DNA from 3 places in the Thermomonas fusca genome. Region 3 is predicted to be linked to each of the others. Evidence: predicted binding sites of a transcription regulator. Region 3 holds the regulator's gene; each other region holds the start of a gene.
What was found. Region 3 encodes HrcA, which represses chaperone genes, less so after heat shock. Its sites were predicted from a motif close to TTNGCACTCNNNNNNNNNGAGTGCNAA; they were not measured.
Positions count from the first base shown of each region.

Region 1: a site for HrcA is predicted at 5,678-5,704, ahead of rpoH (RNA polymerase sigma factor RpoH). Genes of this name have one in related genera too.
Region 2: a site for HrcA is predicted at 5,451-5,477, ahead of groES (co-chaperone GroES). Genes of this name have one in related genera too.

Region 1 covers NZ_SROY01000001.1:439,137-446,855, reverse strand. The annotation lists gene ung (uracil-DNA glycosylase) at 1-255, shown strand, start outside; gene thiD (bifunctional hydroxymethylpyrimidine kinase/phosphomethylpyrimidine kinase) at 242-994, opposite strand; gene E5S66_RS01995 (thiamine phosphate synthase) at 991-1,599, opposite strand; gene E5S66_RS01990 (thiazole synthase) at 1,596-2,366, opposite strand; gene thiS (sulfur carrier protein ThiS) at 2,368-2,565, opposite strand; gene E5S66_RS01980 (FAD-dependent oxidoreductase) at 2,565-3,533, opposite strand; gene thiC (phosphomethylpyrimidine synthase ThiC) at 3,530-5,350, opposite strand; TPP riboswitch at 5,423-5,524, opposite strand; gene rpoH (RNA polymerase sigma factor RpoH) at 5,715-6,593, shown strand; gene E5S66_RS01965 (trimeric intracellular cation channel family protein) at 6,665-7,279, opposite strand; gene E5S66_RS01960 (NAD(P)/FAD-dependent oxidoreductase) at 7,285-7,719, opposite strand, start outside.
Region 2 covers NZ_SROY01000001.1:622,818-630,536, forward strand. The annotation lists gene accC (acetyl-CoA carboxylase biotin carboxylase subunit) at 1-799, opposite strand, end outside; gene accB (acetyl-CoA carboxylase biotin carboxyl carrier protein) at 806-1,288, opposite strand; gene aroQ (type II 3-dehydroquinate dehydratase) at 1,366-1,806, opposite strand; gene E5S66_RS02905 (TlpA family protein disulfide reductase) at 2,018-2,671, opposite strand; gene E5S66_RS02910 (protein-disulfide reductase DsbD family protein) at 2,671-5,019, opposite strand; gene cutA (divalent-cation tolerance protein CutA) at 5,024-5,347, opposite strand; gene groES (co-chaperone GroES) at 5,525-5,815, shown strand; gene groL (chaperonin GroEL) at 5,871-7,508, shown strand.
Region 3 covers NZ_SROY01000002.1:637,361-645,079, forward strand. The annotation lists gene kynU (kynureninase) at 1-1,027, opposite strand, end outside; gene E5S66_RS07175 (amidohydrolase family protein) at 1,024-2,034, opposite strand; gene recN (DNA repair protein RecN) at 2,072-3,730, opposite strand; gene hrcA (heat-inducible transcriptional repressor HrcA) at 3,807-4,856, shown strand; gene grpE (nucleotide exchange factor GrpE) at 4,938-5,441, shown strand; gene dnaK (molecular chaperone DnaK) at 5,553-7,472, shown strand; gene dnaJ (molecular chaperone DnaJ) at 7,544-7,719, shown strand, end outside.

The DNA.
Region 1 (7,719 bases), on a different contig from region 3:
GTGGTGGACGTGCTCAACCGCGAGCGCGAAGGTCTGGTGTTCCTGCTCTGGGGCAGCTACGCGCAGAAAAAGGGCGCGGTAATCGACGGCCGCCGCCACCGCGTGCTGAAGGCGCCGCACCCCTCGCCGCTGTCGGCGCATCGCGGTTTCCTCGGCTGCGGGCATTTCTCCGCCGCCAACCAGTACCTGGCCCGCTGCGGAAAGACCCCGATCGACTGGTCGCTGCCGCCGCGGGCGCTGCTTACAACGGCCTGAAACGCTCGCCCAGCCAGCGGCCCAGATGGCGCTTGGCAGCGCCCACCGCCACCTCCAATCCATCGCCCAGCGCCAGCCCTGCCGCCACCGCCGCCGACAGCGTGCAGCCGCTGCCGTGGCCATCGGCACCGATGATCCACGGCGCCGCGAAACGCTGCACCGCCCGCGGCTGCACTAGCAGGTCCACCGCCTCCGCCAGCGGCGCGTGGCCGCCCTTCATCAGCACCGCGCGCGGCCCCAGCGCCAGCAGCGCGCGGCCCTGCTCCAGCATCTGCGCCTCGTCCTGCGCGCGCGGCACGTCCAGCAGCGCGGCGGCCTCGTCGAGGTTGGGGGTCAGGCAGTCGGCCAGCGGCAGCAGTTCGCGGCGCAGCGCGACCACCGCATCCGCGCGCAGCAGCCGCGCACCGGAGCTGGCGATCATCACCGGATCGATGATCACCGCGCGCGCGCGATGCTGGCGCAGGCTGGCCGCCACCGCTTCGATGATCGACGCTTCCGCCAGCATGCCCAGCTTGACCGCGCGCACCGGCTCCTCCTCGAACACCGCATCGATCTGATCGCGCACCAGCGCCGCGGGCAACACCTGCACTGCGTGCACGCCGCTGCGGCTCTGCGCGGTCACCGCGGTGATCGCGGTGGCCCCGCGCACGCCCAGCGCGGCGAAGGCGGCCAGGTCCGCCTGCAGCCCGGCGCCGCCGCAGGAATCGGAGCCGGCGATGCTCAGCGCCAGCGGTTTCATGCCCGCGCCCGCGTGGCCTGCAGCCAGGCGGTGGTGCGGGCGTCGGGATCCGGGTGACGGATGATGTCGCTGACCATCGCCACCGCGTCGGCGCCGGCATCGAAACAACCCGGCGCGCGCTCCAGGGTGATCCCCCCGATCGCCACCAGCGGCAGCGCGCCGATCTGGCTTTTCCACTCGCCAAGACGCGGCAGGCCCTGCGGCGACCACGGCATCCGCTTCAGCGTGGTGGGATATACCGGGCCCAGCGCGATGTAGTCCGGCGCCAGCGCCAGCGCGCGCTCCAGTTCGGCCTCGCTGTGGGTGCTGATGCCGAGCCGCACGCCGCGCCGGCGCAGCATCGGCAGATCGGCATCCTGCAGATCTTCCTGGCCGAGGTGGACGAAGTCCGCGCCGGCGTCCAACGCCAGCCGCCAGTGATCGTTGACCACCAGCTGCGCGGCGTGCGCGCGACAGGCGGCCAGTGCATTGCCGATCTCCGCCCGCAGGTGTTCGCCTGCCGCGTCCTTGATCCGCAGCTGCACCAGCCGGACGCCCAGCGGCAGCAGGCGCTGCACCCAGGCGGCGCTGTCGAGGACCGGGTAGAACGGATCGAGCCGGTTCATGCGCGCCAGGCCTGGCCGATGACCGGGGTGGAAGCCTCGGCGAAGTCGCGCACCGGCATCGGTCCCGCGGCATGCGCGGCGGCACCGGCGCACACCGCATCGGCGAACGCGCGCGCCATCCGCACCGGGTCGGCGGCCAGCGCCACCGCGGTATTGGCCAGCACCGCATCGAAGCCCAGCTCCATCGCCATCGCCGCGTGCGAAGGCAGGCCCAGGCCGGCATCGACCACCAGCGGAATATCGGGGAAGCGTGCACGCAGCGCGCGCAGCGCGAACGGGTCGGCCAGCCCGCGGCCGCTGCCGATCGGCGCGCCCCACGGCATCAGCACCCTGCAGCCGGCGTCGAGCAGGCGTTCGGCCACGCCGAGGTCGGCGGTGGTGTACGGGAACACCTGGAAGCCGTCGTCGGACAGGAGCCGCGCCGCTTCCACCAGCCCGAACACGTCCGGCTGCAGCAGCTCGCCGGCGCCCAGCACCTCCAGCTTGATCCAGCCGGTGTCGAACACCTCGCGCGCCATCTGCGCGGTGGTCACCGCCTCCTTCACCGAGTGGCAGCCGGCGGTATTGGGCAGCACGCGCACGCCGAGGTCGCGGATCAGCGCCCAGAACGCCTGCCCGGCGCCGGCCTGCGCGTTTTCGCGACGCAGCGAGACCGTCACCACGTCGCAGCCCGCGCCGCGCACCGCCTCGGCCAGGATTGCCGGCGAGGGATAGCGGGCGCTGCCCAGCCACAGCCGCGAACCAATTTCGACGTCGTACACCTGCATTTCAACCTCCCTGCATCGGGGCGAGGATTTCCAATGCATCGCCCTCGCCCAGCGCCTGCGCCGCGCGTTGGCCGGCGGGCACGAACACGCCGTTGAGCGCGGTGGCGACATGCGCGTCGCGATAGCCCAGTTCCAGCAGCGCCTGCACCAGCGTGGCGGCTTCGACCCGGCGGGTTTCGCCGTTCACGAGCAGCTGCATCACGCCACCTCCAGCAGGCGCGCGGCGGCCTGCCGCGCCAGCGCCGGCGCCAGCAGGTAGCCGTGGCGGAACAGCCCGTTGAGATGCCAGCGACCATCGCGCTGTTCCAGCCGCGGCAGGTTGTCGGGGAAGGCCGGGCGCAGGCCATGGCCCAGCTCGACGATGCGCGCTTCGGCCAGCGCCGGATGCAGCGCGTAGGCGGCGTTGAGCAGCTCCATCAGCGAGCGCGCGCTGATCGCGCCGGCATCATCGCTTTCCAGCATGCTGCCGCCGAGCATGTACAGGCCGTCGCCGCGCGGCACCAGGTAATGCATGCCGCGCGGATGCAGCAGCCGGATCGGGCGCGCGAAACGCATGGCCTCGCAGTGCAGCAGCAGCATTTCGCCGCGCACGCCGCGCAGCTCCGGCAGGCGGTCGCGGGCGGCGTAGCCGCGGCAGTCCAGCACGATGCGGCCGTCGTCGGCCTGCCCGCGTGCATCGACGCCGTAGCGAACCGCAACGCCCAGTTCTTCCAGCCGAAGCGCCAGCGCCGCCAGCGCCGCGCGCGGGTCGAGGTGCGCTTCGTCGGCGAACAACAGGCCGTGGCGGAAGCGTCCGGCCAGATCCGGTTCCAGCGCGGCGATGCCGTCGCCGGCCAGCCTGCGGTAGTTGTCGCTGCGATGGGCGAAGGCCTCCAGCTCGCCGACATCGCGCGCCGCGGCCAGCACCAGCGTGCCGTTGCGGACGGTGCCGTCGAACTGCCGCGGCCACCAGTCCAGCGCCTGCCGGCCGAGTTCTGCGACGAGGGGCTCGGCGCTGACGCATTCGCACCACGGCGCCAGCATGCCGCCGGCAAAGGGGCTGGCGCCGTCGCCGCCGGGCTGCGCGCCGATTTCCAGCACCTCCACCTCGGCACCGGCCTGCGCCAGTTCCAGCGCCGCCGCCAGCCCGGCCACGCCTGCGCCGAGCACGCGGATGCGCGCGCTCATGCCGGCAGGTCCGCCGGCGCATCCACGTACAACGCACCGCCGCCGGCGACGAACTCCTCCGCCTTCGCCTGCATCCCCGCTTCGGCATCGCCGCGCAGCTCGTGGCTGAGTTTCATCGAGCAGAACTTCGGCCCGCACATCGAGCAGAAGTGCGCGCTCTTGTGCGCGTCCTTGGGCAGGGTGGCGTCGTGGTAGGCGCGCGCGGTGTCGGGATCCAGCGAGAGGTTGAACTGGTCCTCCCAGCGGAACGCGAAGCGCGCCCGCGACAGCGCGTCGTCGTGCGCCTGCGCGGCCGGGTGGCCCTTGGCCAGGTCGGCGGCGTGGGCGGCGATCTTGTAGCTGATCACGCCGGTCTTGACGTCGTCGCGGTCGGGCAGACCGAGGTGTTCCTTCGGCGTCACGTAGCAGAGCATGGCGGTGCCGAACCAGCCGATCATCGCCGCGCCGATCGCGGAAGTCAGATGGTCGTGGCCGGGCGCGGCGTCGGTGGTCAGCGGGCCGAGCGTGTAGAACGGCGCGTCGCTGCAGACCTCCAGCTGGCGCGTCATGTTGTCGCGGATCCTGTGCATCGGCACGTGGCCGGGGCCTTCCACCATCACCTGGCAGCCCTTGTCCCAGGCCACTTTCGTCAGTTCGCCAAGGGTGTCGAGCTCGGCGAACTGGGCGGCGTCGTTGGCGTCGGCGATGCTGCCGGGACGCAGGCCGTCGCCCAGCGAGAACGCCACGTCATAGCGGCGCAGGATCTCGCAGATCTCGTCGAAGCGTTCGTACAGGAAGTTCTCGCGGTGGTAGGTCAGGCACCAGCGCGCCATGATCGAGCCACCGCGGGAAACAATGCCCGTCACCCGCTTCGAGGTCAGCGGCACGTGCGCCAGCCGCACGCCGGCGTGGATGGTGAAATAGTCCACGCCCTGCTCGGCCTGTTCGATCAGGGTGTCCTTGAACACCTCCCAGTCCAGCCGCGCGGGGTCGCCGCCGACTTTCTCCAGCGCCTGGTACAGCGGCACCGTGCCGATCGGCACCGGCGCGTTGCGCAGGATCCAGCTGCGCAGGTTGTGGATGTTGCGGCCGGTGGACAGGTCCATCACCGTGTCCGCGCCCCAGCGGATCGACCACACCAGCTTCTCCACTTCCTCGGCCACGCCGGAGGACAGCGCCGAGTTGCCGATGTTGGCGTTCACCTTCACCAGGAAGTTGCGCCCGATCACCATCGGTTCGAGTTCGGGATGGTTGATGTTGGCCGGCAGGATGGCGCGGCCGCGGGCGATCTCGTCGCGCACGAACTCCGGCGTCACCAGCGCCGGCAGCGCGGCGCCGAAGGATTCGCCTTCGGCCAGCCGCCGCTCTTCCTCGTCGCTGGCGGCGATGCGGCCGAGGTTTTCGCGATGGGCGGCGTACACCATTTCCTCGGTGACGATGCCGGCGCGGGCGAACTCCAGCTGCGTCACCGGCTGCCCGACGTGGCCGCGGCGCAGGGTGCGCGCCGCCGGGCAGGGCGCGACCAGCCGCTCGTCGCTGGCGAAACCGTTGTCCTCCGGGCGCACCGCGCGGCCTTCGACGACTTCGAAACCGCGCTGCGCCAGCCAGCTTTCGCGCAGCGCAGGCAGCCCGGCGGCCAGGTCGATGGCGACGCCGTCCTCGGCGTACGGGCCGGAGGTGTCGTACAGGTACAGCCGCGGCGTCTGCGGGTCGTCCAGGGCGATCTCGCGCAGCGGCACCCGCAGGCCGGGATGGCCGGGGGGCGACAGATAGACCTTGCGCGAGCCGCGGATCGGGCCGGTGGTGACGGTGCCCGGACGAGTGTCGGGTGCTGGCATGGATCTCCTCCTCGTGAAACGGCGGGAGATCCGGGGATTGGACGATGCAACGGCAGGCAGTGCCGGCCGGCACTGCAGGGTTTCTTCCGTTCCTACGCCGGCATGACCCGGATCAGGTGCAAGGGTCAGCTCGACGCTTTCTCAGCCCCGTACGGGGCTCCCCTCGGAATGGGCGCAGGATCGAGGCGCGCCTGCATGCTGTCAAGCGCGCGTCGGGCTTGCAGGCCGCGAATCCGTCCCCAGTTCGTCCGGATAGGTCGGGATTTCCTGAACGGAAGCCTGCTGCCATTGTTCCAACCGTGAAACGACTGTGAACTACCGGCGTGAACAGCAGTCACAAATGGCGACTGCTAGAATCGAATCCATGAGGGAAACCATGACGTCCACCGCGCTTGTCGCCAACAACCTGCCGATCCCCAGCGCCATGGGCTCGCTGGAGGCCTACATCAGCGGCGTGCACCAGATCCCGGTGCTGTCGGTGGAGGACGAGCAGCGCCTGGCCCATCGCCTGCGCGAAGACAACGACATCGCCGCCGCGCAGGAGCTGATCCTGTCGCACCTGCGCTTCGTGGTCCACGTGGCCCGCGGCTACAGCGGCTACGGCCTGCAGCTGGGCGACCTGATCCAGGAAGGCAACATCGGCCTGATGAAGGCGGTCAAGCGCTTCGACCCCAGCGTGGGTGTGCGCCTGGTCAGCTTCGCGGTGCACTGGATCCGCGCCGAGATGCACGAGTTCATCATCAAGAACTGGCGCATCGTCAAGGTGGCCACCACCAAGGCGCAGCGCAAGCTGTTCTTCAACCTGCGCAAGAGCAAGACCCGGCTGGGCTGGCTCAACGCCGAAGAAGTGCGGGTGGTGGCGAAGGACCTGAACGTGTCCGAGCGCGAAGTGCTGGAAATGGAGTCGCGCCTGTCCGGCCGCGACATCGGATTCGATGCGCCCGACGACGCCGACGATGACCACGCCCCGCCGGCACCGGTGAACTACCTGGTTGCCCACGACGCCGATCCCGCCGCCGCCTACGAATCCGCCGACAGCGAAGCCGACCAGCTGGAGGTGCTGCGCGAGGGCATGGCCCGCCTCGATGCCCGTTCGCGCGACATCATCAAGCGCCGCTGGCTGGACGCCGACAACAAGGTCACCCTGCAGGAACTGGCCGACGAATACGGCGTGTCCGCCGAACGCATCCGCCAGATCGAGGCCAATGCGCTGAAGAAGATGAAGGCGCTGTTCGCGGCGTAAGCCAAGCGCATCGTTGAAAACACGAACGGCCCGGAGCGATCCGGGCCGTTTTGTTTGGCGAGAAGACGCAACTACTCGCGCGCGCGCGCCACCGGCAGCCGCCAGCCGTGGCGCAAGGCCATCCAGCGCAGGCCGAAGCAGGCCAGCGCGCCGACCACCATCGCCGGCTGCTGCGGCAGCTGCAGCACGGCGGCCAGCGCCACCACGCCGCCGCCGGCCAGCGCGGCCACCGCGTACAGCTCGGCCTGCAGCACCACCGGCACCCGTGCCACCAGCACGTCGCGGGCGATGCCGCCGCCGATGCCGGTGGTCATCCCCAGCAGGGTCGCCGCGAACGGCGACAGCCCGAACGCCAGCGCCTTGCCGGTGCCGAGCACCGCGAACAGCGCCAGGCCGGCGGCGTCGAACAGCTGCACCGGATTGCGCAGGCGCTCGATCGCGCCATGCCAGCGAAACGTCGCCAGCCCGGCCAGCATCGCCGTGACCAGATAGCGCCAGTCGGCCAGCGCGGCCGGCGGGTGCGCGCCGATCAGCACATCGCGGACGATGCCGCCGGACACCGCCGCCGCGCAGGACAGCACCAGCACCCCGAACAGGTCCAGCCGCTGCCGCACCGCCAGGGTGGCGCCGCTGAGCGCGAACACGAAGGTGCCGATCAGGTCGAACACGAGCAGCAGGGTGGACATGGTGTTCACTCCGGTGCCGACGGATCGCGGCCGTTGCCGAGGATGATCCGCGCCCCGCGCTGGTAGCTCCAGTACGCCCACCACCAGTTGAGCAGCACCACCAGCCGGTTGCGGAAACCGATCAGGAAGAACACGTGCATCAGCAGCCAGAACCACCACGCCGGCAGGCCGGAGAAGCGCAGCCGGCCGAGATCCACCACCGCCGCCATGCGGCCGATGGTGGCCAGGTTGCCGTAGTCGCGATAGGCGAACGGCGGCGGCGGCGCCTGCCCCGCCAGCCGCGCCCGGATCACCTGCGCCACGTAGCGGCCCATCTGCTTGGCCGCCGGCGCCACTCCGGGCACCGGCCTGCCATCGGCCTGCGCCAGGGCGGCAAGGTCGCCGGCGACGAAGATGTGCGGATACCCCGGCACGCCCAGATCCGGGCGCACCTGCACCCG
Region 2 (7,719 bases), on a different contig from region 3:
TGCGCAGGCAGGCTTCCACGCAGACCTTGCCGATCTCCGCGCGCTGCGCGTCGGTGATGCCGGGTGCGGGCGCTTCCTCCACCACTTTCTGGTGGCGGCGCTGCATCGAACAGTCGCGTTCGCCCAGGTGGATGGCGCTGCCCTGGCCGTCGGCCAGCACCTGGATCTCCACGTGGCGCGGGTTCTCGAGGAACTTCTCCATGTAGACCATGTCGTTGCCGAACGCGGCCTTGGCTTCCTGCTTGGTGGTGGCGATGGCATTCACCAGCGCGGCCTCGGTGTGGACCACGCGCATGCCCCGCCCGCCGCCGCCGCCGGCCGCCTTGACGATGACCGGGTAGCCGATCTCCGCTGCGATCTTGACGTTGGTGGCCGCATCGTCGCCCAGTGGGCCGCCGCTGCCGGGCACGCAGGGCACGCCGGCGGCCTTCATCGCGCGGATCGCCTCGACCTTGTCGCCCATCAGGCGGATGGTGTCGGCCTTCGGGCCGATGAAGATGAAGCCGGACTGCTCCACCCGCTCGGCGAAGTCGGCATTCTCGGACAGGAAGCCGTAACCGGGATGGATGGCCTGCGCGTCGGTGACCTCGGCCGCGGCGATGATCGCCGGCATGTTGAGGTAGCTCTCCGCCGACGGCGCCGGGCCGATGCACACGGACTCATCGGCCATGGCCACGTGCTTGAGGTTGCGGTCGACGGTGGAGTGCACCGCGACCGTGCGGATGCCCAGCGCGTGGCAGGCGCGCAGGATGCGCAGCGCGATTTCGCCGCGGTTGGCGATGACGACTTTTTCGAGCATGGTGGCTTATCCGATCACGAACAGCGGCTGGTCGAATTCGACCGGCTGACCGCTCTCGCACTTGATCGCCAGCACGGTGCCGGAAACATCGGCCTCGATCGGGTTGAACATCTTCATCGCCTCGATGATGCCGAGGGTGTCGCCGGCCTTGACCGTCTGGCCGATCGACACGAAGGCCGGCTTGTCCGGCGCCGGGCTGGCGTAGAAGGTGCCCACCATCGGTGCGCGCATCACGTGGCCGGCCGGCAGTTCCGGGTCGGCGGGCTTGGGGCTGCCGCCGGTGGCGGCCTGCACCGGCGAGTTCATCGGCATCGCCGGGGCGGCGGCTGCCATCATCTGGTGCATGACCGGCGCCGGCGCGGCGGCGGCCAACCCGCCCTTCGGCATCCGCGCCAGGCGCACGGACTCCTCGCCTTCCTTGATCTCGATTTCGGCGAGGTTCGATTCTTCCAGCAGGTCGATCAGCTTCTTGATCTTGCGCAGATCCATGACGGGTCCTCTTGCTTGGGTCCGGCGGCGTTGATGCGCGGCGCGGGGGTGGAATGGGGAAAGACGGTGCGCCCGGCTCAGCGGGCCAGCCGCTGCAGCGCGGCGTCCAGGGCATAGCGGTACGAGTCCGCGCCGAAGCCGCAGACCACGCCCACCGCCTTGTCGCTGAAATAGCTGTGCTGGCGGAACGGCTCGCGGGCGTGCGGGTTGGACAGGTGGATCTCGATGAAGGGGATGGCCACCGCGGCCAGCGCATCGCGCAGGGCGACCGAGGTGTGGGTGAAGGCGGCGGGGTTGAGCAGGATGAAGGCGGTGCCATCCAGGCGGGCGGCCTGCACGCGCTCCACCAGCGCGTGCTCGGCATTGGACTGGAATGCCTCCAGGACGTGGCCAGCGGCCTGCGCGCGGGCGCTCAGGTCGGCGTCGATGTCGGCCAGCGTGGTGTGGCCATACACTTCCGGCTCGCGGCTGCCGAGCAGGTTGAGGTTGGGGCCGTGCAGCAGCAGCAGGGTTGCCATCGGTTGGGTCGGGTGCCACGAAAAACAGGCGCGCAGTGTCCCGCGAAAGGTGGATGCTGTCCAGTTCGGCGAACTTTTGCCGGATAACCGGGTTTTAATCGGATGTTGGAGCGGCGACTCTAAATGGCTGAGGCCCGCTTTGCGCCAGCGGCTGCGCCGCGGGCGACGAATGAGGGTCGTCGCCGCGGGAACCTTGCCACGCAGGCCGTGACTACCGGGTGGACGCAGCGCTCGCCCAGTCGGCGATGTCGGCGGCATCCGTGAACGGCCCGATCCGGGTCTTCAGCAGCCGCCCGTCGGCCGACACCAGTATCGAATAGGGCAGCACGCCGGCCGGATTGCCCAGCCGCACGCCGGCATCGGCCGGGCCGGCGGCATCCAGCAGCACCGGGTAGGTGATGCCGTGCTGGCGCAGGAACGCCGCCACTGCGGCGGCATCGTCCAGGGCAATGCCCACCACCTGCACGCCGGCCGCGCCCTGGGCGGTGGCGAATGCCTTTTCAGCATTGGCCGACTGTTGGTCGGCGAATGCCTGCAGGTCCGGCATTTCCTTCAGGCAGGGCGCGCACCAGGTGGCCCACAGGTTGACCAGCACCGGGCGGCCGGCCCAGGCGGCGGGGATGGCGACCGGTTTGCCGTCGAGGTCCGGCAGGGTCATGGCCGGCACGATGCCGCCTTTTTCGGCGATGGCGATGCCGGCGGGCGGCGCCGGCGCGCGCGCCTTCAGCGAGGCATCCAGCATCTGCTGGCCGACCTCGGTGCCGGCCAGCCGGTAGGCGATGGTGGGCTCGAACAGCAGGCTGGCGCCGGCGCCGGCGATCGCCGCCAGCAGCGCCACCACCAGCACCGCGCGGTTGGAAGGCATCAGCGCGCGGCCTCGCGCAGCGCGTCTTCCACCATCCCGGCGGTCAGCAGGGTGGGCAGGATGCGGCCTTCGCCGCCGCCGCGCGGGTAGATCACGTACAGCGGCACGCCCACCGCGCGGTGACGCTGCAGATAGGCGGTGATGGCGGGATCCACGTCGGTGTAGTCGCCAACCATGTAGACCGCGTTGGCGGCTTCCAGCGCGACGCGGAAGCGTTCGCGGGCGAATACGGTCTTCTCGTTGGCCTTGCAGGTCACGCACCAATCGGCGGTCATGTTGACGAACACCGGCCGGTCCTGCGCGCGCAGGTCGGCCAGCGCCTGTTCCGACCAGGCCACGCTGGCGATGCCGGCCGGCGCGGAGACGGCATTCGCCTGCGGGCGCGGCAGCGCGTGCAGCCGGGCCAGCGGCCAGCCGACCGCAAGCAGCGCAAGCAGCGCCAGCGCCTGCCAGCCGCGTGCACCACCGTTGCGCGCGCGCATCCATGCCCAGGCGGCCAGCGCCAGCAGGATGGCGGCGGCCAGCCACAGGCCGGCGGCATCGGCCCCGCGCAGCTTGGCCAGCACCCACACCAGCCAAGCCGCGGTGGCGTACAGCGGGAACGCCAGCAGCTGCTTGAGGGTCTCCATCCACGCGCCCGGCTTCGGCAGCAGGCGGGCGAAGGCCGGCACGAAGCCGATCAGCAGGAACGGCAGCGCCAGCCCCAGTCCCAGCATCAGGAACACCAGCAGCGCGCCGGCGGTCGGGCCGGTGAAGGCATAGGCCAGCGCCGCACCCATGAACGGCGCGGTGCAGGGGGTGGCCAGCACCACCGCCAGCACGCCGGTGAAGAAGTCGGCGCGCACGCCGTTGCCCTGCAGCAGTGCGCCGGTGCGCTGGCCCAGGCCGACATTGGCCTGCCACAGCCCGGAAAGCGACAGCCCCAGCGCGAACATCACCAGTGCCAGCCCGGCCAGCACCAGCGGCTGCTGCAGCTGGAAGCCCCAGCCCAGCGCCAGCCCGGCGTGGCGCAGCGCCAGCACCAGCGCGCCCAGCGCCAGCATCGAGGCCAGCACGCCGGCGGTATAGGCCAGCGCATGCCGACGCGCCTCGCCCCGGCCGGCGCCGCTCTGCGCCAGCGACAGCGCCTTCAGCGACAGCACCGGCAGCACGCAGGGCATCAGGTTGAGGATCAGTCCGCCGCCCAGCGCCAGCAGCAGCGCCGCCAGCAGGCCCGGGGTCCTGCGCTGCGGCGGGGGTTCGCGCGCGGGCTGGGGTGTGCCGTCGACGACGGTGGTGCCGCTGGTTGCTTCCACGGCAGCCGTGGTGGCAAGGGCAGTGCCGGCCGTGGTCGCTGCCGACAGCGGTGCGTCGGCCGGTGCCGCGCCCTGCACAGGCAACGGCCCGGCAGGGCCGCTGCTGCCGGATACAGTGTTGTCGGTGACGGTCGCCAGCGTCCCCGCCGGCAGCGAGAACGCCAGCCGCCGCGTCATCGGCGGATAGCAGATGCCGTTGTCCTGGCAACCCTGCAGGCCCAGCACCAGGGTGCCGCCGGCGGCGCGGGTGGTGCTGCGCGCCACCGGCAGGGCGATCTCGACCTGGTCGAAATACACCGCCACATCGCCGAAGTGCTCGTCGCGATAGGGTGTGGCGGCGGGCAGCTTCGCCGGTGGCGGCAGCTTCACCGACAGGCCGCTGGCGCCTTCCAGCTGCACCGACAGCTTGTCGCGGTACAGGTAATAGCCGCGCGCCGGGGTCAGCCGCAGCAGCAGGGTGTCGCCGTCCAGCGCGATCAATTCGCTGCCGAAGGCCTGCGCGGCGGGCAGCGGCGCGGCGTCCACCGCGGCGCCGCGGTTGCCGAGGCCGAACAGCCCGCCGCCGGATTTGCGGCCGGGCAGGAAGTCATCGCCCGCATCGGCCTGCGGCAGCGCCACGGTCAGGGTGCGGGTCTGCGGCGGATAGCAGATGCCGGCATCGGCGCAGCCCTGGTACTTCACCGTCAGCGCGACGCCGGTCGCGGAGGCCGCCGGAACCCCGGTCACGACCCCCACCAGCTGTGTGCGGTAGGTTTCGACGTCGCCGAAGAACTCGTCGCGATGCTTGTTGCCGTCGGGCAGGGCCAGCCGCGGCTCGGCGAAGCCGGCGCCGGCCTTGACCGAGGTGCGGTGCCGATACAGGTAATAGCCGTCGGCAATCTTCCAGCGCACCTCGATGCGGTTGCGCGCGGTGGCCTGCGCCGACAGCACGAACACTTCGTCCACCGGCGGCAGTTCGAAGTCGGCGGCGATGGCCGGGGTGGCGGCCAGCAGGCTCGCGATCAGGGCCGGCGCGGCCAGCCAGCGGCGCAGGCGAAGGGTGAATCCGGTCATCGGGTCATTCTACTGGACGGGTCGATTCGACCACCCACTGCAGGTACGCGGGCAGGCCGGCGGCGGATTCGACCGCCAGCAGCTCCGGCAGTTCATACGGGTGCAGCTGCGGCAGTCGCGCCTGCAAGGCCGGGTAGCGCGCCCGCGTCGTCTTGATCAGCAGCAGCACTTCGGCATCGCGCTGCAGCTTTCCCCGCCAGCGGTACACCGACTGCAGCCCCGGCAGCAGGTTCACGCAGGCGGCCAGCCGCTCCTCCACCAGCGCCTCGGCGATGCGCCCGGCGGTGGTGGTATCGGGACAGCTGCAGAAGCAGATCAGGACGTCCATGCCGACAGGGTAGCCGGCGACGGTTGGCCACGGGCCCTTGAAACCCGTCCGCAGCGCCCCATCTCCCTGCCATCCCGGTCCCGGGATGTTTTCGTCCCAGGCGTTGGCAGTCGCCGAGTGCGACTGCTAAAATTTCCGGGTTTTCCCCGTTCAATCAATCATTTGCAGAGGTTGCACATGTCCAGCATCAAGCCGCTGTACGACCGCGTGGTCATCAAGCGCATGGAAGAAGAGAAGCTGTCCGCGGGCGGTATCGTGATCCCCGACAGCGCCACCGAGAAGCCCATCAAGGGCGAAGTGGTCGCCGTGGGCACCGGCAAGGTGCTGGACAACGGCCAGGTCCGCGCCCCGCAGGTGAAGGTGGGCGACAAGGTCCTGTTCGGCAAGTACAGCGGCACCGAGGTGAAGCTGGACGGCGCCGAGCTGCTGGTGGTGAAGGAAGACGACCTGTTCGCGATCCTCGGCTGATCGCGCTTCGCTTTCCTCTTCAATTCCAATCGAATAATTACTGAGGTAACTCGCAATGGCTGCCAAAGACATCCGTTTCGGCGAAGACGCGCGCGTGCGCATGGTGCGCGGCGTCAACGTGCTCGCCAATGCCGTGAAGGCCACCCTCGGCCCGAAGGGCCGCAACGTCGTGCTGCAGAAGAGCTTCGGCGCGCCCACCATCACCAAGGACGGCGTCTCCGTCGCCAAGGAAATCGAACTGGCCGACGCGTTCGAGAACATGGGCGCGCAGATGGTGAAGGAAGTCGCGTCCAAGACTTCCGACAACGCCGGTGACGGCACCACCACCGCCACCGTGCTGGCGCAGGCGTTCATCCGCGAGGGCATGAAGGCGGTCGCCGCCGGCATGAACCCGATGGATCTCAAGCGCGGCATCGACAAGGCGGTGACCGCCGCCGTGGCCGAGCTGAAGACCATCAGCAAGCCGTCCTCGACCAACAAGGAAATCGCCCAGGTCGGCACGATCTCCGCGAACAGCGACGCCAACATCGGCGACCTGATCGCGCAGGCGATGGACAAGGTCGGCAAGGAAGGCGTGATCACCGTCGAAGACGGCTCGGGCCTGGAGAACGAACTCGACGTGGTCGAGGGCATGCAGTTCGACCGCGGCTACCTGTCGCCCTACTTCGTCAACAACCAGCAGTCGATGCAGGCCGAGCTGGACGACCCGTTCATCCTGCTGCACGACAAGAAGATCGCCAACGTGCGCGACCTGCTGCCGGTGCTGGAAGGCGTGGCGAAAGCCGGCAAGCCGCTGCTGATCGTGGCGGAAGAAGTCGAAGGCGAAGCGCTGGCGACGCTGGTGGTCAACACCATCCGCGGCATCGTCAAGGTCTGCGCGGTCAAGGCGCCGGGCTTCGGTGATCGTCGCAAGGCGATGCTGGAAGACATGGCCATCCTGACCGGCGGCACCGTGATCTCCGAGGAAGTGGGCCTGTCGCTGGAGAAGGCCACCATCAAGGATCTGGGTCGCGCCAAGAAGATCCAGGTGTCGAAGGAAAACACCACCATCATCGACGGCGCCGGCGAAGCCGACGGCATCCAGGCCCGCATCAAGCAGATCAAGGCGCAGATCGAGGAAACCTCCTCGGACTACGACCGCGAGAAGCTGCAGGAGCGCGTGGCCAAGCTGGCCGGCGGCGTGGCCGTCATCAAGGTTGGTGCCGCCACCGAAGTCGAGATGAAGGAAAAGAAGGCGCGCGTCGAAGACGCCCTGCACGCCACCCGCGCTGCGGTCGAGGAAGGCATCGTCCCCGGCGGCGGCGTCGCCCTGATCCGTGCCAAGGCCGCGATTGCCGGCCTGAAGGGCATCAACGAAGACCAGGACCACGGCATCCAGATCGCCCTGCGCGCGATGGAAGCGCCGCTGCGCGAGATCGTCACCAATGCCGGCGACGAGCCGAGCGTGGTGCTGAACCGCGTCGCCGAAGGCAAGGGCGCGTTCGGCTACAACGCCGCCAACGGCGAGTTCGGCGACATGATCGAGTTCGGCATCCTGGACCCGACCAAGGTCACCCGCACCGCGCTGCAGAACGCGGCCTCCATCGCCGGCCTGATGATCACCACCGAGGCGATGGTGGCGGAGCTGCCGAAGAAGGACGAGCCGGCGATGCCGGGCGGCGGCATGGGCGGCATGGGCGGCATGGATTTCTAAATCCTGCGCGCATCGCGTCACGCTTGACCATGGAGCCCGGCCTTGTGCCGGGCTTCGTGTTTGTGGGGGCGCGACGTGGCAATTGCCTGTCTTCGTCGCCGCGATTGCCGCGCCGCCTATCGGTGGCTTGCCTGAAAGGGCGATTTGATTTCCTATACTCGGACGCGTGCCCCCGCACGAAGGATCCGAAATGCCCCGATACCTTGTTGCC
Region 3 (7,719 bases):
CGGTGTCGATCAGTTGCTCGAGGTAGCCGGTGAGCCGTTCCGACTTCGCCCGCAGCGCCGGCAACGTGGCGCGGTCGAACTGCTCCAGCGAGGCGCGCAGTGGCGCCAGGCCAAGGATCGGCGGATTGGACAGCTGCCAGCCGTCGGCGCCGGGCGTGGGCGAGAACTGCGGGCCCATCCTGAAGCGCACCGACGCATCGTTGCCCCACCAGCCGGCGAAGCGCGGGCGGTCGGTACGCGCATGGCGCTCGTGGACGAAGCAGCCGGCCACCGCGCCGGGCCCGGCGTTCATGTACTTGTAGTGGCACCAGACAGCGAAGTCGGCGTCGGCGTCGTGCAGCTGCAGCGGCAGGTTGCCGACGCCGTGGGCGAGGTCGAAGCCCACCACCGCGCCGGCCGCATGCCCCAGCCGCGCGATTTCCCTGAGGTCGAAGGCCTGCCCGGTGCGGTACTGCACGCCCGGCCACACGATGGTGGCCAGCCGCGGGCCATGCTCGGCGATGGCGCGCTCGATGGCGGCCATCGAGAAGGTGCCGTCGGCGTTGTCCGGCTCGACTTCGACCAGCGCCTCGGCGGGATCGAAGCCATGGAAACGCACCTGCGATTCCAGCGCGTAGCGGTCGGAGGGGAACGCGCCGGCCTCCATCAGCAGCAGCGGGCGTTCGCGGGTCGGGCGATAGAAGCTGACCAGCATGAAATGCAGGTTGGCGGTCAGCGAGTTCATCGCCACCACTTCCTGCGGCTGCGCGCCCACCACGCGGGCCAGCGGATCGCGCACCAGCTCGTGGTAGGGCATCCACTGCGCGCTGCCGGTGAAGTGGCCTTCCACCGCCTCGCGCGCCCATTTGTCCAGCACCTCCTCGACGTGGGCGCGCGCGCCCTTCGGCTGCAGGCCCAGCGAGTTGCCCACGAAGTAGGCCTGCGGCGCGCCGTCGTGCAGCGGCAGGTGGAACTCGTCGCGGAAATGGCGCAGCGGGTCGGCCGCATCGAGCGCGGACGCGTGGTGGTCGGTGTAAAGCTCGGTCATGCAAACCTCGATGCGGACAGGCCCAGCCATTCCAGCGCGGTGCCGTGGTAAAGCCGTGCGCGCTGCGCGTCGGCCAGGTCGAGCCGTTCGATGCCTTCACCCGGCACCTGCTCGCCCAGCGGGAACGGATAGTCGGTGCCCAGCATCACCCGGTCGCTGCCGCAAGCTTCGAGCAGGTAGCGAAGCGCGGCGTCATCGGCCACCCAGGAATCGAAGTACAGCCGCTTCAGGTACTCGCGTGGATTGCGGAAATTGTCGGTGGCCACAAGGTCGGGGCGCATGTTGAACCCGTGCTCGATCCGGCCGATGGTGTAGGGGAAGCTGCCGCCGCCGTGGGCCAGCGCGATGCGCAGCTTCGGCAGGCGTTCCAGCACGCCGCCGAACACCAGGCAGCAGGCGGCGCGCGATTGCTCCGCCGGCATGCCGACCAGCCACGGCAGCCAGTACTTCGGCATCGACTCGGCGCCCATCATGTCCCAGGGATGCACCAGGATGGCCGCGCCCAGGTCGCTGGCCGCCTCGAAGAATTCGAACAGTTCCGGTGCGTCGAGGTTCCAGTCGCCGATGTGCGATCCGATCTGCACGCCCTGCAGGCCCAGCTCGTCCATGCAACGCTCCAGCTCGCGCACGGCGAGCTGCGGCGATTGCAGCGGTACCGTGCCGATGCCGGCGTAATGGCGCGGGAAATCGCGGCAGGTCTGCGCCATGTGGTCGTTGAGCGACTTGTGCAGCTCCAGCGCCTGGTGCGCCTTGGCCCAATAGCTGAACATCACCGGCACCGTGGACAGCACCTGCACCTGCACGCCGAAGCCGGCGTAGTCGTCGATGCGGATCTGCGGGTCCCAGGTCTTCGGCCAGATCTCGCGGAAGAACTTGCCGTCCTTGTAGATCCGGTGGCGGCCGTCGTCGCCGTGGTGGATCACCGGGAAGCGGTTGTCGCCGTACTTGGCGGCAAGGTCCGGCCAGTCGCGCGGCAAGTAGTGGGCGTGGGTGTCGATCTTGAGCATGGCCCGATTCTAGGGCCAATGCGCGGGCTGGTTGAGCTCAGTGACCGTCCAGCAGCTTCTTCGCAGCGGCGCGGGCTTCCTTGCTGACATCGGCGCCGCCGACCATGCGGGCGATCTCGTCCACGCGCCCGGTGGTATCCAGCGCGGCCACCGAGGACTGGGTGATGCCGTCCTGCGCGGCCTTGCTGACGCGGTACTGCGCGTGACCAGCGGCGGCGACCTGCGGCTGGTGGGTCACGCACAGCACCTGCTTCGATGCGCCAAGCTGGCGCAGCTTGGCGCCGACCGCGGCGGCCACCGCGCCGCCGATGCCGGCGTCGACTTCGTCGAACACCAGCGTGGCGGCGGCGTCCTGGCCCTGCGTGGCTACTTCGATCGCCAGCGACACGCGCGAGAGCTCGCCGCCGGAAGCGACCTTGCGCAGCGGGCGCGGCGGCTGGCCGGGGTTGGCGGAGACCAGGAACTCGGCACGCTCGCTGCCGTTCGCATCGGGGCTGTCGCCGGCATTGGCTTCCAGCGCCACCTCGAAGCGGCCGCCCTGCATGCCCAGTTCGCCGATCAGCGCGCTGATGGCCGAGCCCAGCGCGTCGCCCGCCTTGCGGCGCGAGGCGGCGAGGGCGGTGGCAGCGGTGCGCCACTGCGCCAGCGCGGCGGCGATGTCGCGGTCGAGGCGCTGCAGGCGCGCGTCGGCATCGGCCAGCGATTCCAGTTCCAGCGCCAGCGCGTCGCGGTGTGCCGCCAGTTTGTCCGGGGTGACGCGATGCTTGCGCGCCAGGTCCTGCACGCGGACGAGCTGGCGCTCGATCTCGGCCAGCGCGTCGGGATCCAGGTCGAGGTCGTCGCGGATGCGCTGCATCAGCACCAGTGCTTCGTCGAGCTGGATCGCGGCGGAGTCGAGCATCGCATCGACTTCCGACAGGCGCGGCTCGTGCGCGGTTTCGCGCTGCAGGCCGTTGCGCAGCTGCTGCAGGCGGCCGGTCAGCGCGTCATCGCCGCCCAGCGCGTCCAGCGCGGCGTCACAGGCGGCGATCAGCGAGGCGGCGTGGGCATGGCGGCGATGGTTGGCATCGAGTTCGGCCAGCACCGCCGGTTCCAGCGGCTGCGCCTGCAGTTCGTCGAGCTGGTGCCGAAGCCAGGCCTGACGTTCGCCGACGTCGCCGCGGGCGAGCAGGGCGTCGCGTTCCTGCTGCAATGCTTTCCAGCGCCGCGCCGATTCGCCGGTGGCGGCCAGCAGGTCCGGATGGCGGGCGAAATCATCCAGCAGACGGGTCTGCTGCGGGCGTACCAGCAGCGCCTGCTGGGCGTGCTGGCCGTGGATTTCCACCAGCAGCGCGGCCAGTTCGGCCAGCTGGGCGATGGTGACGCTGCGGCCGTTGATCCACGCCTTGGAGCCGCCGTCGGCGCGCAGGGTGCGGCGCAGCTGGCAGGCGCCGTCGTCGTCCAGTTCGGCGTCTTGAAGCCAGGCGAGGGCGGCGGCGCAGTCGTCCAGTGCGAACTCGGCCGACAGCTCGGCGCGCTGCGCGCCGTGGCGAACCGCACCGGCATCGCCGCGGGCGCCGGACAGGAAGCCCAGCGCATCCACCAGCAGCGATTTGCCGGCGCCGGTTTCGCCGGACACGACGGTCAGGCCCGCGCCGAAGTCCAGTTCGGCATGGGCGACGACGGCAAAATCACGGATCGAAAGGCGGGTCAGCATGGCTGCGCATTGTGCCTGCGCACGTCGACGGCCGGTAGCGGTTGCATGTGCGCCGGCCTGCGCTTACAACCTGTGAATGGAACGCCGCCGGCCCGACATCGCCCTTGACCCGCGCGCGCGCCAGCTGCTGCGCACGCTGGTATCCCGGCACATCCGCGACGGCGAGCCGGTCGGCTCGCAGACGCTGGCGAAGCACGCGGGGCTGGACGTCAGTGCGGCCACCATCCGCAACATCCTGGCGTCGCTGGAAGACGCCGGTCTGCTGGCCGCGCCGCACAGCTCGGCAGGGCGTGTCCCCACCGCGCAGGGTTACCGGCTGTTCGTGGATTCGCTGCTGCAGGTCAAGCCGCTGGGTGCGCAGGACGTGGACCGGCTGCGCAGCGGGCTGGCGGCCGGCGCGGGCACGCAGGCGCTGCTGGGCAGCACCTCCGAGCTGCTGGCGGCGATGACCCACTTCGCCGGCATGGTCAGCGTGCCCAGCCGCGAGAGCTTCGCCTTTCGCCAGATCGATTTCGTGATGCTGGACCCGCAGCGGGTGCTGGCGATCCTGGTGTTCGCCGATGGCGAGGTGCAGAACCGGGTGGTGCAGGTGCGGCGGGCGTTCTCGCCGTCGGAACTGGAGCAGGCGGCGAACTACCTGAACGCCCATTTTGCCGGGCAGTCGCTGACCGTGATCCGCGCCGCGCTGTTGCGCGATCTGCGCGATGCGCGCAGCGAGATGGAACGGCTGCTGGCCAGTTCGCTGGCGCTGGCCGAACAGGCGTTCGCGCCGGCGCGCGAGGACGACATGCTGGTGGCCGGGCAGACCCGCCTGCTGGGACTGCAGGAACTGGGTGACCTGGACCGGCTGCGGGCGCTGTTCGAGGCCTTTGCCGAAAAGCGCGAGCTGCTGCAGCTGCTGGAACGCACCGCGAAAGCGCCGGGCATGCGTGTGTTCATCGGCGAGGAAACCGGGCTGGCGCCGCTGGAAGGCATGTCGCTGGTGAGTGCGCCCTATGGCCGCGACGGCCAGGTGCTGGGGGTGCTGGGCGTCATCGGCCCCAGCCGGATGGCCTATGAGCGGGTGATCCCGGTGGTGGAGGCCACCGCGGCGGCGCTGGGGGCGGCGCTGGACGCCGCCTCCTGAACGCCCTGCCTTGAATCGCGCAGGCGGCGGCCCCATAGCCGGAGTCGGAAGCGGCATCCCGCCGCAGATCGATTCGTGGACATGAGCAACGACCCGACGCAGGAAGTGAACGAAGGCGCCGACGAGATGGCGCAGGACGACGAGCTGGAGGCGCTGCGCGCCGAAGTGGAGCAGCTCCGGGCGCAATCGCTGCTGGAACGCGCCGACCTGGAGAACCAGCGCAAGCGGCTGGCCCGCGATATCGACAGTGCCCGCAAGTTCGCCAACGAGCGCCTGCTGTCCGACCTGCTGCCGGTGTTCGACAGCCTGGACGCGGGCCTGACTGCCGCCGGCGAGGATGCCGGCGCGCTGCGGCAGGGCCTGGAGCTGACCTACAAGCAGCTGCTCAAGGTAGCCGGGGAAAACGGGATGGAAGTGCTGGACCCCGCCGGGCAGGCCTTCAACCCCGAACACCACCAGGCGATCAGCCAGGGCGAATCCGCGGGCGTGGCCCCGGGCCACGTCATCACCGTGTTCCAGAAGGGTTACCTGCTCAACGGGCGGCTGCTGCGCCCGGCGCTGGTGATCGTGGCCAAGCACGACTGAAACGGCGTGCGTTCGCCCTGCTGCGCGGCTCTTGAAGGCCGGCGCGGCATCCCCAGATAGCAATCATCGGCGCACGCCGCCACCAGACATCGGATTCAAGAGGAAATCGTCATGGGCAAGATCATCGGCATCGACCTGGGCACCACCAATTCCTGCGTCGCCATCATGGAAGGCGGCAAGGCCCGCGTCATCGAAAACAGCGAGGGCGATCGCACCACCCCCTCCATCGTCGCCTGGACCAAGGACGGGGAAGTGCTGGTGGGCGCCTCGGCCAAGCGCCAGGCCGTCACCAACCCGAAGAACACCTTCTACGCGGTGAAGCGCCTGATCGGCCGCAAGTTCACCGACGCCGAGGTGCAGAAGGACATCGGCCTGGTGTCGTACTCGATCATCCAGCACGACAACGGCGATGCCTGGGTGTCGCTGGTGGACGGCAAGAAGCTGGCGCCGCAGGAAGTCTCCGCCAAGGTGCTGGAGAAGATGAAGAAGACCGCCGAAGCCTTCCTGGGTGAAACGGTCACCGAGGCGGTCATCACCGTGCCGGCCTACTTCAACGACAGCCAGCGCCAGGCCACCAAGGACGCCGGCCGCATCGCCGGCCTCGACGTCAAGCGCATCATCAACGAGCCGACCGCGGCCGCGCTGGCCTACGGCCTCGACAAGGGCGACGCCAAGGACCGCAAGATCGCCGTGTACGACCTCGGCGGCGGCACCTTCGACGTGTCGATCATCGAGATCGCCAACGTCGACGGCGAGAAGCAGTTCGAGGTGCTGGCCACCAACGGCGATACCTTCCTGGGTGGCGAGGACTTCGACAACCGCGTCATCGACTACCTGGTGGAAGAGTTCCAGAAGTCCGACGGCGTGGACCTGCGCAAGGACCCGCTGGCCCTGCAGCGCCTGAAGGATGCCGCCGAGCGCGCCAAGATCGAGCTGTCGTCCAACCAGCAGACCGACGTCAACCTGCCGTACGTGACCGCCGATGCGTCGGGCCCGAAGCACCTGAACATCAAGCTGACCCGGGCCAAGCTCGAAGCGCTGGTCGATGACCTGGTCAAGCGCACCATCGAACCCTGCCGCGTGGCACTGAACGACGCCGGCCTGCGCGCCTCCGACATCACCGAGGTGATCCTGGTCGGCGGCCAAACCCGCATGCCGAAGGTGCAGGCGGCGGTGGCCGAGTTCTTCGGCAAGGAACCGCGCAAGGACGTCAACCCGGACGAAGCGGTGGCCATCGGCGCGGCGGTGCAGGGCGGTGTGCTGGCCGGCGACGTCAAGGACGTGCTGCTGCTCGACGTCACCCCGCTGTCGCTGGGCATCGAAACCCTGGGCGGCGTGTTCACCAAGATCATCGAGAAGAACACCACCATCCCGACCAAGGCTTCGCAGGTGTTCAGCACCGCCGAGGACAACCAGTCGGCCGTGACCGTGCACGTGTTGCAGGGCGAGCGCGAGCAGGCCCGCTACAACAAGTCGCTGGCCAAGTTCGACCTCACCGGAATCGACGCGGCGCCGCGCGGCATGCCGCAGGTGGAAGTGAGCTTCGACATCGACGCCAACGGCATCGTCCACGTCACCGCCAAGGACAAGAAGACCGGCAAGGAACAGAAGGTCGAGATCAAGGCCGGTTCGGGCCTGTCGGACGACGAGATCCAGCGGATGGTGCAGGACGCCGAAGCCAACCGCGACGAGGACAGGAAGTTCCACGAGCTGGTCACCGCGCGCAACCAGGCCGACGCCCTGATCCATGCCACCCGCAGCACCATCAAGGACAATGGCGACAAGCTGCCGGGCGATGCCATCGGCCGCGCCGAGGGTGCCATCGCCGAGCTGGAAACGGCGATGAAGGGCGACGACAAGGGCCAGATCGAAGCCAAGGCCAAGGCGCTGGAGGAAGCCAGCCAGACGCTGTTCGCAGCCGCAGCGGCGGCCGGCCAGCCACAGGGCGACGCCGGTGATGCCGGCAAGCCGGCCGACGACGTGGTGGACGCCGAGTTCACCGAGGTCAAGGACGACGACAAGAAGGCCTGATCGCCAGGCAGGCAATGCGACGGGCAGGCCGGTGGTCTGCCCGTCGCCGTGAAGGGAACAGGTTCAGCCCGATGAGCAAGCGCGATTACTACGAAGTCCTGGGCGTGGCCCGCAACGCCAGCGAGGAGGACCTGAAGAAGGCCTACCGCCGCTGCGCGATGAAGCACCACCCGGACCGCAACCCCGGCGACAAGGATGCCGAGGCCGCCTTCAAGGAGTGCAAGGAAGCCTACGAAGTGCTGAGCGA